2 regions of the Streptomyces sp. NPDC001816 genome follow, and region 2 is predicted to be linked to the other one. Evidence: riboswitches for the same ligand, from Rfam matches in the RefSeq annotation. Region 2 holds a riboswitch; the other holds the start of a gene.
What was found. Region 2 has a riboswitch for cyclic di-AMP ahead of ACFYZZ_RS21730 (M23 family metallopeptidase). Riboswitches for the same ligand answer to the same signal wherever they lie in the genome.

Region 1 (4,760 bases), on a different contig from region 2:
CTCGATGGCGGACCTGGACGCGGCCACCCTGGAGGACGCGCGCCAGTTCTTCCGCACCTACTACGCGCCGAACAACGCGGTGCTCTCCGTGGTCGGCGACATCGACCCCGTGCAGACCCTCGCCTGGATCGAGAAGTACTTCGGGTCGATCCCCTCCCACGACGGCAAGCCCGAGCCCCGCGACGGCTCCCTGCCCGAGATCATCGGCGAGCAGCTGCGTGAGGTCGTCGAGGAGGAGGTCCCGGCGCGCGCCCTGATGGCCGCCTACCGGCTCCCGCAGGACGGCACCCGCAAGGCGGACGCGGCCGACCTGGCCCTGACCGTCCTCGGCGGCGGCGAGTCCTCCCGCCTGTACAACCGGCTCGTGCGCCGCGACCGTACGGCCGTCGCGGCCGGCTTCGGCCTGCTGCGCCTGGCCGGCGCGCCCTCGCTCGGCTGGCTGGACGTGAAGACCTCCGGTGACGTCGAGGTGCCGGTGATCGAGTCCGCGATCGACGAGGAGCTGGCCCGGTTCGCCGAGGAGGGCCCCACGGCCGAGGAGATGGAGCGCGCCCAGGCCCAGTTGGAGCGCGAGTGGCTGGACCGGCTCGGCACGGTCGCCGGCCGCGCCGACGAACTGTGCCGGTTCGCCGTCCTGTTCGGCGACCCGCAGCTCGCCCTGACCGCCGTCCAGCGCGTCCTCGAGGTGACCCCAGAGGAGGTCCAGGAGGTCGCCAAGGCCTGCCTGCGCCCCGACAACCGCGCGGTCCTCGTCTACGAGCCGCTGTCCGCCGAGTCCGCCGAGCACACCGAGGAGGCGGGGCGCGGCGAGGACCCGGAGCAGGAAGCGACCGTAGAGGCGGGCGCCGACCAGAGCGACAACGAGGAGACGGCCAAGTGACCGAGCTCGCCACGATGGACTTCCACCCCCAGCCGCAGCCGGGCGAGGCCAGGCCGTGGGCGTTTCCCGCTCCCGAGCGCGGCACGCTGGACAACGGCCTGACCGTGCTGCGCTGCCACCGCCCCGGCCAGCAGGTCGTCGCCGTCGAGGTCCTGCTGGACGCGCCCCTGGACGCCGAGAAGCCCGCTCTGGAGGGCGTCGCCACGATCATGGCGCGGGCCTTCTCGGAGGGCACCGACAAGCACTCCGCCGAGGAGTTCGCCGCCGAGCTGGAGCGGGCCGGCGCCACGCTCGACTCGCACGCCGACCACCCCGGCGTCCGCCTCAGCCTGGAGGTCCCGGCCTCCCGCCTGGCCAAGGGCCTCGGCCTGCTCGCCGACGCCCTGCGCGCGCCCGCCTTCGACGAGAGCGAGGTCGAGCGGCTGGTCCGCAACCGCCTGGACGAGATCCCGCACGAGCTGGCCAACCCGGCCCGCCGCGCCGCCAAGGAACTCTCCAAGGAGCTGTTCCCGGCGAGCTCGCGCATGTCGCGGCCGCGCCAGGGCACCGAGGAGACGGTCGAGAAGATCGACGCTTCGGCCGTCCGCGCCTTCTACGACCGCCATGTGCGGCCCGCCACGGCCACCGTGGTCGTGGTCGGCGACCTCACCGGCACCGACCTGGACGAGCTGCTCGCCGACACCCTGGGCGCCTGGACGGGCACCCCGGGCGCGCCGCGGCCCGTGCCGCCGGTGACCGCCGACGACACCGGCCGGGTGGTCATCGTCGACCGGCCGGGCGCCGTCCAGACCCAGCTGCTCATCGGCCGGATCGGACCCGACCGGCACGACCGCGTGTGGGCCGCCCAGGTGCTCGGCACCTACTGCCTCGGCGGCACCCTCACCTCCCGCCTGGACCGCGTCCTGCGCGAGGAGAAGGGCTACACCTACGGCGTGCGCTCCTTCGGGCAGGTCCTGCGCTCCGCGCCGGACGGCACGGGCGCCGCGATGCTCGCGATCAGCGGCTCCGTGGACACCCCGAACACCGGTCCCGCGCTGCAGGACCTGTGGACGGTGCTGCGCACGCTCGCCGCGGAGGGCCTGACCGACGCCGAGCGGGACGTCGCCGTGCAGAACCTGGTCGGTGTGGCGCCGCTGAAGTACGAGACCGCGGCGGCCGTCGCGAGCACGCTGGCGGACCAGGTCGAGCAGTACCTGCCCGACGACTTCCAGGCGACTCTGTATCAGCAGCTCGCCGGCACCGGCACCGTGGAGGCCACCGCGGCGGTCATCAACGCCTTCCCGGTGGACCGCCTGGTGACCGTCCTCGTCGGTGACGCGGCCGAGATCAAGGCGTCGGTCGAGGCGCTCGGCATCGGCGAAGTCACCGTCGTGGCAGCCGAGTAGCGGCTTACGGCGCACCGCGCGCGTGGGGCCCTGACGATCCGACGGGTCGTCAGGGCCCTTTGCCGTGCGGAGCCCTTCCCCAGATGTCCGAATTGGGGCAGAGGTTGCCTGTCTGGCCTGTGGGATGCGCTACAAAAGCCCGGATCCGTTTGGGGATCGAAAGTCGGGCCGCATAGCGTCGACCGGGCTGTTCGTCAGGCAGTGCGCCGCGCCCGCGGCACCGGACAGTCATCGCCGAGTCCCCCCACGGCGCGAGCCAGGGGAGCCGGGGACCCACCGCAGTCCCTGGGGTGAATCGGACGCCCGCGCACCGGCGAGGGGGTCCGTAGGAGACCTTCCTGCTCCGAACCCGTCAGCTAACCCGGTAGGCGAGAGGGAAGGAAAGGACCAGCCACTTCATGGCGTTCATGTACGCCACCGGGAAGCACCGCAAGCCCGGCCGGGTCAAGCGCACCACCGTTCAGGCGGCCGGTGTCGCGGCCCTCACCACCACCGGTGTCGTCGGCACCCTGGCGGCCGGCCCGGCGCTCGCCGCGGACAACTCCGTCGAGGACACCGGCCTCACCCCGGTCATCACCGAAAGCGACTCGGTCGCCGAGCAGATCGACGCGCAGGCCGAGGCCCAGCTGGTGGCCGCCCGGCAGAAGGCGGCCGAGGAGGCCGCGGCCAAGGTGGCCGCGATGGAGGCGAAGAAGGAGCGCGAGGCCCAGGCCCGCGCCGCGCGAGAGGCCGAGCGCAAGCGCCTGAACGCCTTCGTCGCCCCGATCGCGCACTCGTACGTCTCCACCGGCTACAAGGCCAGCAGCTCCCTGTGGTCCTCCGGTTCCCACACCGGCATCGACTTCCACGCGGCCAGCGGGACGTCCGTCCACGCGGTCGGCTCCGGCACGGTCGTCTCCACCGGGTGGGGCGGCGCGTACGGCAACCAGATCGTGATCCGGATGGCCGACGGCATGTACACCCAGTACGGACACCTGTCGTCCATCGGCGTCGTCGTGGGCCAGAAGGTCCTCCCGGGCCAGCAGATCGGCCTGTCCGGCGCGACCGGCAACGTCACCGGACCGCATCTGCACTTCGAGGCCCGCACGACCTCCGAGTACGGTTCGGACGTCGACCCGATCGCCTATCTCCGCCAGCACGGCGTGAACGTCTGACGCTCCGGCGCACGACATCCCGAAGCCCCGGCTCACGAGCCGGGGCTTTCGCCGTTTTTCGCAGTGCCTGCGGCATCCGCTGTCCAAAAAATATCCATGGATTCCGGCCTGCCGTCGGAAATTCCGGCTCATTGCAATAGAGTCACGGAACATGCGTCCATCGTCGACGTTTCACGGGGATTAAAGCGGAGGTCGGTCATGCGTATTCCGGCGCACTCGGTGTGCACGGCGATCCGGGACGACATCGTCGCGGGTGTCTACGAGCGCGGCGGCCGCCTCACCGAGGAAGTCCTCGCCCGCCGCTACGGCGTCTCGCGCGTCCCTGTCCGTGAGGCCCTGCGCACCCTGGAGGCGGAGGGCTTCGTGGTGACCCGACGGCACGCGGGCGCGTGCGTGGCCGAGCCGACCGAGCAGGAGGCCGCCGACCTGCTGGAGATGCGCACGCTCCTGGAGCCGCTCGGCGCCTCCCGGGCCGCCCAGCGGCGCACCGAGGCCCATCTGAAGGTGCTGCGAGGGCTGGTCCGGCTGGGCCAGGAGCGGGCCAGGCGGGGCAGCAGCGACGATCTGCGCTCGCTGGGCGGCTGGTTCCACGAGACGCTGGCGCAGGCCTCCGGAAGCCCCTCGCTGTCCTCGATGCTGACCCAGCTGCGGCACAAGATCGCCTGGATGTACACGGTGGAGGCGCCGCCGAGTCCGGTGGACTCCTGGGCGGAGCACGGCGCGATCGTGGACGCGGTGGCACGCGGCGACAGCGAGCGCGCGCGGGCGATCACGGCGATGCACACGGAGCGCTCGACGGGCGCGCACCGGCTGCGGTTCACCTCGGGCGGGGACCGCTCCGAGCGTGTGAGGAACTCGCAACATGCCGTAAACATGCAGAGCCTGCGGCATTAACACGGGCGCCGTATACAAAGAGGAGATATTCGATGGGCGGGTATTTCCGCTGCCCTTTTCCCGGTGCGCCGTGAATTCGCGGTCGCGTGCCTTCGGTGTGCCTGTGGTGAATTCCCCGGACCGGGTGCAAAGAATGCGGAAGCCGCGCCACCCGGAAAGGGTGACGCGGCTTCCTGGCATGCCTCAGACGGTCTCGGGGAGCTCTTCCAGCCCCTCGGAGACCAGCTTGGCCAGACGGTCCAGGGCGATGTCCGCGCCCTCGGCGTCGGAGGCGAGGACGATCTCCTCGCCGCCCTGGGCGCCCAGGCCCAGGACAGCCAGCATGGAGGCCGCGTTGACGGGGTTGCCGTCAGCCTTGGCGATCGTCACCGGGACACCTGCGGCCGTGGCGGCCCGGACGAAGATGGATGCGGGGCGGGCGTGGAGGCCCTCGGCCCAGCCGACGTT
Region 2 (4,760 bases):
TGTACACGACGGACCAGGGCGCCGAGCGGGCCGCCCGCGCCCTCGGCCGGACCGCCGACGTGGTCTCCCTCGGCCCCGACCTCGACTGGCGCGCCCTGCTGGAGCACCTGCACGACGTGCGCGGGGTGCGCCGCCTGATGGTCGAGGGCGGCGGAACCGTCCACACCCAGCTCCTCCAGCAGGGCCTCGCCGACGAACTCCAGCTGGTCCTCGCCCCGCTGTTCGTCGGCGACCCGGCGGCTCCGCGCCTGTTCGGCCCGGGGGCGTACCAGGGCGGCCGGCTCCGCCTCACCGAGACCCGCCGGATCGAGGACGTCGTCCTCATGCACTACGAGCCCACCGCACCCGGCACCGGCCCGGAACCCGTCGCCGCAGACCGCCACTGGCTGCGCACCGCCTGCGAACTCGCCGCCCTGTGCCCGCCCTCGCAGACCGCCTTCAGCGTCGGCGCCGTGGTGGTCGCGGCCGACGGCACGGAGCTGGCCCGCGGTCACTCGCGCGAGGGCGGCGACCCCGTGGTGCACGCGGAGGAGGCGGCCCTCGCGAAGATCGACCCCGCCGACCCGCGGCTGCCCGGCGCCACCGTCTACAGCAGCCTGGAACCCTGCACCCGCCGCGCCTCCCGCCCCGCCCCCTGCGCCGAGCTGATCCTGCGGGCGGGCGTACGGCGGGTGGTCACGGCCTGGCGGGAGCCGGACACCTTCGTGACGGCGGCGGACGGTACCGGGATGCTGCAGAGCGCGGGCGTGGCGGCCGTGGTGCTGCCGGAGTACGAGAGCCTGGCGAAGGAGCCGAACGCCCACCTGCTGCCCTGACCGGCACCCCCGCGGGAAACCCGTGTGCATCGTGTCCTGCGGATGACGTATGCTTGAGACACAACGACGCGGGGTGGAGCAGCTCGGTAGCTCGCTGGGCTCATAACCCAGAGGTCGCAGGTTCAAATCCTGTCCCCGCTACTGAAGGCTCAGGGCCGGAATCCAGCAATGGATTCCGGCCCTGAGTGTTTCCCGGCTCCTTCGTGGACGGCCGAGGCAGTTCTGCGGCAGAACGCCGAGTGGCATACGTCACAGTCTGTCATCCGCTCGGTCCACAGCGGTCGCCCGCCCTCCCCGCTCCCGCCACGCTGGACGCAGGTCAAGGACACGGGAGAAGAGCAGTGCGCCCTGGTGAGCTGGAGGAGAGCCCGTACGCCAGGGCCGGCAGCCGACTCCCGCGCGACCGCGCCCCGAACCCCGGCCCCGGCTCGGACCGCGCGCCCCTGCCGTCGGGCCGGCGCCGCGGCCGCCACCCCACCCCGCGCGCCCTGGCCCGCGCCCTGCCCGCCCTCCTGGTCGCCGCGGGGATCGGGTACGACCTGCTCACGCCGCGCGCCTTCACCGCCGTGCCCTTCTTCACGGCCGCCCCGCTGATCGCCGCGCCCCTGTCCTCGCTGCGCACCACGCTGCTCACCGGACTCGCCGCCCTGGTCGCCACCGTCGTCGTCACCACCCGGACCGGTCCCCCCACGGACGTGCACACGATCACCGAGATCGTCACCGTGGCCACGGTCGCCGTGCTGGCCGCCGCCATCAACCGCGTCCTGCGCCTCGGCGACCAGCGGCTCGCCTCCGCCCGGGAGATCGCCGAGGCCGCCCAGCGAGCCGTCGTGCCCGAACCGGACGACCGCATCGCCGGCTTCGACATCGCGGCCCGGTACGAGGCGGCACAGGAGGACGCCTTCATCGGCGGCGACCTGTACGCGGTGCAGGACAGCCCGCACGGCGTACGGCTGGTCGTCGGGGACGTACGCGGCAAGGGCATGGACGCGGTCGCCGCCGTCGCAGTGGTCATCGGGGCGTTCCGGGAGGCCGCCGAGCAGGAGACCACGCTGGAGGCGGTGGCCGCGCGGCTGGAGCGGGCGCTGGCCCGCGAGGGCACCCGGCGGGACGGGACCGACGCCTTCGAGGGCTTCACCACCGCCGTCCTCGCCGAACTCCCGCACGGCGGCAGCGGCGGCAGTGACGACGGCGTCGTCCGGATCGTCAACCGCGGCCACCCGCCACCGCTGCTCCTGCACGACGACGGCACCCTGCGCACCCTGGCCGCGCACGAACCCGCGCTGCCGCTCGGCATGGCCGACCTCGGCCGGTGGCCCGACCGCGCGACCGAGTCCGGCTTCCCGAGCGGCGCCACCCTGCTGCTCTACACCGACGGCCTGTCCGAGGCCCGTGACGCCCACGGCCGCTTCTACGACCCCCTTCGCCGGCTCGCCGGACGCCGCTTCCCCGACCCCCGCGCGCTGCTCGGCCGCCTCGCCGCGGAGGTGCGCCGGCACTCCGGGGGCGGGATGACGGACGACATGGCGCTGCTGGCCGTACGGCGGCCCTGACGACCCGCCAGTGTCACCCAAGGTGATCGGACGGAAGCCCTCCGCATAACATCTGAGACACCATCAAAACTGCCGAGACTCCTGGACGCCGGTCAACTCGCCCGTTTTCCACCGGTCCTGACGCCTACGTCCGCCCCGAAAAACGTTAATGATCAAGCAGAACGGCTTGGAATCTGACGTCCGGGTCTATTAACGTTCGATAACGCAGCGCGGTCGTCCCAGCCGTCACAAGAGGCGGCTCCGTGCGCACGCGCCGAATCCCGCAAGGGAACCGGGGAACCACCACCTTGGGGTGAATCACGCGGATGCCGCCGTGGAAGCACGGCAGGTATACGCGCGTAGGAGACCTTCCTGCTCCGAACCCGTCAGCTAACCCGGTAGGCGGAGGAAGGAAAGGAGTGCGCCTTCGTGGCGTCCAACCGGCCTGCCCCAGAAGCCCCGTTCATGCCGAGCGAGACCGAGACCTTCGGTTACTTCGGCGCTCAGAGCACCGACGAGGGCCCCTGGGAGGAGTGGAACCCCACCGAGGAGTCCATCCGGCCGGTACGCGGTCGGCACCGCGTGGGCAAGCAGCGCGGCGGCGGACTCGCCCGCAGCTCCACGGTCCTCGGCGTCGGTGTCATCGCCGCCGTCGGCGCGGGCGGCATGGCCAGCGCCCACACCGGCAAGCCGCCGGTCTCCATCTCCATGCCGGACCTGGACTCCGTCAGCTCCCTGTTCGACGACGGCTCCTCCTCCGACGCGCCCAAGGCCACCACGGCCTCGCTGACCAACGTCGGCACGACCGACGCCGCAAGCGACCAGAGCGACGCGGGCGAGGCCCTGCGCAACCGGATCATGGCCCAGGCCGAGCAGCAGCAGAGCAAGGCCGACAGCAAGGCCACCGCGATAGCGGCGGCCACCGCCGAGAAGCAGGCCGCCGACGCGGCCGCCAAGGCGCAGAAGGAAGCCGCAGCCAAGGCCGCCGAGGCCAAGAAGGCGGCGGAGGCCGCGGCCAAGAAGAAGGCCGAGGAAGAGCGCCTGGCCGCGCTGGCCAAGCAGTACAAGCTGCCGGTCGTCTCGTACACGATCACCGGCACCTTCGGCCAGCCCGGATCGATGTGGTCCTCCGGCTACCACACCGGCCTCGACTTCGCCGCGCCCACCGGCACCCTCATCAAGGCCATCCACAGCGGCACCATCACTCAGGCGGGCTGGGCCGGCGCCTACGGCTACCGCACCGTCCTCACCCTGGACGACGGCACCGAGCTGTGGTTCTGCCACCAGTCCTCGATCGGCGTCTCCGTCGGGCAGAAGGTCAGCACCGGCGACGTCATCGGCCGTGTCGGCGCCACCGGCAACGTCACCGGCCCGCACCTCCACCTGGAGGTCCACCCGGGCGGCCAGGCAACCGGCATCGACCCGATGGCGTGGCTGCGCGACAAGGGCCTCGCCCCCTGACACGTCCTTCTCCTGCGGGAACTCGGCACCGGCAGCGGAATGCGATCATTCACCGCCGGTGTTGTCGTAGAGCATGACTTCCCTGCGCACACTCGGCTCATCCGACCTTCAGGTCTTCCCCCTGGCCCTCGGCGGCAACGTCTTCGGCTGGACCGCCGACGAGGAGACCTCCTTCGCCGTCCTCGACGCCTACACGGCCGCCGGCGGCAACTTCGTCGACACCGCCGACTCCTACTCGGCGTGGATCGAGGGCCACAAGGGCGGGGAGTCCGAGACGATCATCGGCAGGTGGCTGAAGGCCCGCGGCAACCGCTCCGACGTCGTCATCGCGACCAAGGTCAGCCAGCACCCCCAGTACCAGGGCCTGACCGCGGCCAACATCAAGGCGGCCGCCGACGCCTCCCTGCGCCGCCTGGACACCGACCACATCGACCTCTATTACACGCACTTCGACAAGCCCGAGGTGCCCGTCGAGGAGATCATCGGTGCACTCGACGAGCTGGTGAAGGCGGGCAAGGTCCGGCACATCGCCGCCTCGAACATCTCGCCGGAGCGCCTCCAGGCCTCCCTGGACTTCTCCGAGCGCGAGGGCCTGGCCCGGTACGTCGCCCTCCAGCCCCACTACAACCTGGTCTCCCGCGACACCTACGAAGGCCCGCTGCAGGACCTCGCCGCCCGTGAAGGCCTCGCGGCGGTCCCGTACTTCGCCCTCGCCTCCGGTTTCCTCACCGGGAAGTACCGCCCCGGTACGACGGTCGAGAGCGCCCGCGCCGGTTCGGCCGCGAGGCACCTGGAGTCCGAGCGCGGCCAGAAGGTCCTCACGGCCCTGGACGAGATCGCCGCCGCCCACGAGGCCCCCGTCGCCACGGTCGCCCTCGCCTGGCTGGCCGCCCAGCCGACGGTGACGGCCCCGATCTCGTCGGCGCGGACGGTGGAGCAGCTGCCGGCGCTG

Region 1: linked by a shared signal. The riboswitch ahead of ACFYZZ_RS00625 (M23 family metallopeptidase) and the one ahead of ACFYZZ_RS21730 (M23 family metallopeptidase) in region 2 are both predicted to bind cyclic di-AMP.

Annotation. Positions count from the first base shown of each region.
Region 1 is NZ_JBIATY010000001.1:141,604-146,363, forward strand. It holds gene ACFYZZ_RS00615 (M16 family metallopeptidase) at 1-880, shown strand, start outside; gene ACFYZZ_RS00620 (M16 family metallopeptidase) at 877-2,265, shown strand; cyclic di-AMP (ydaO/yuaA leader) riboswitch at 2,488-2,651, shown strand; gene ACFYZZ_RS00625 (M23 family metallopeptidase) at 2,664-3,419, shown strand; gene ACFYZZ_RS00630 (GntR family transcriptional regulator) at 3,618-4,313, shown strand; gene ACFYZZ_RS00635 (HPr family phosphocarrier protein) at 4,497-4,760, opposite strand, start outside.
Region 2 is NZ_JBIATY010000006.1:20,454-25,213, reverse strand. It holds gene ACFYZZ_RS21745 (dihydrofolate reductase family protein) at 1-815, shown strand, start outside; tRNA gene ACFYZZ_RS21740 (tRNA-Met) at 883-956, shown strand; gene ACFYZZ_RS21735 (PP2C family protein-serine/threonine phosphatase) at 1,157-2,368, shown strand; cyclic di-AMP (ydaO/yuaA leader) riboswitch at 2,610-2,769, shown strand; gene ACFYZZ_RS21730 (M23 family metallopeptidase) at 2,777-3,808, shown strand; gene ACFYZZ_RS21725 (aldo/keto reductase) at 3,882-4,760, shown strand, end outside.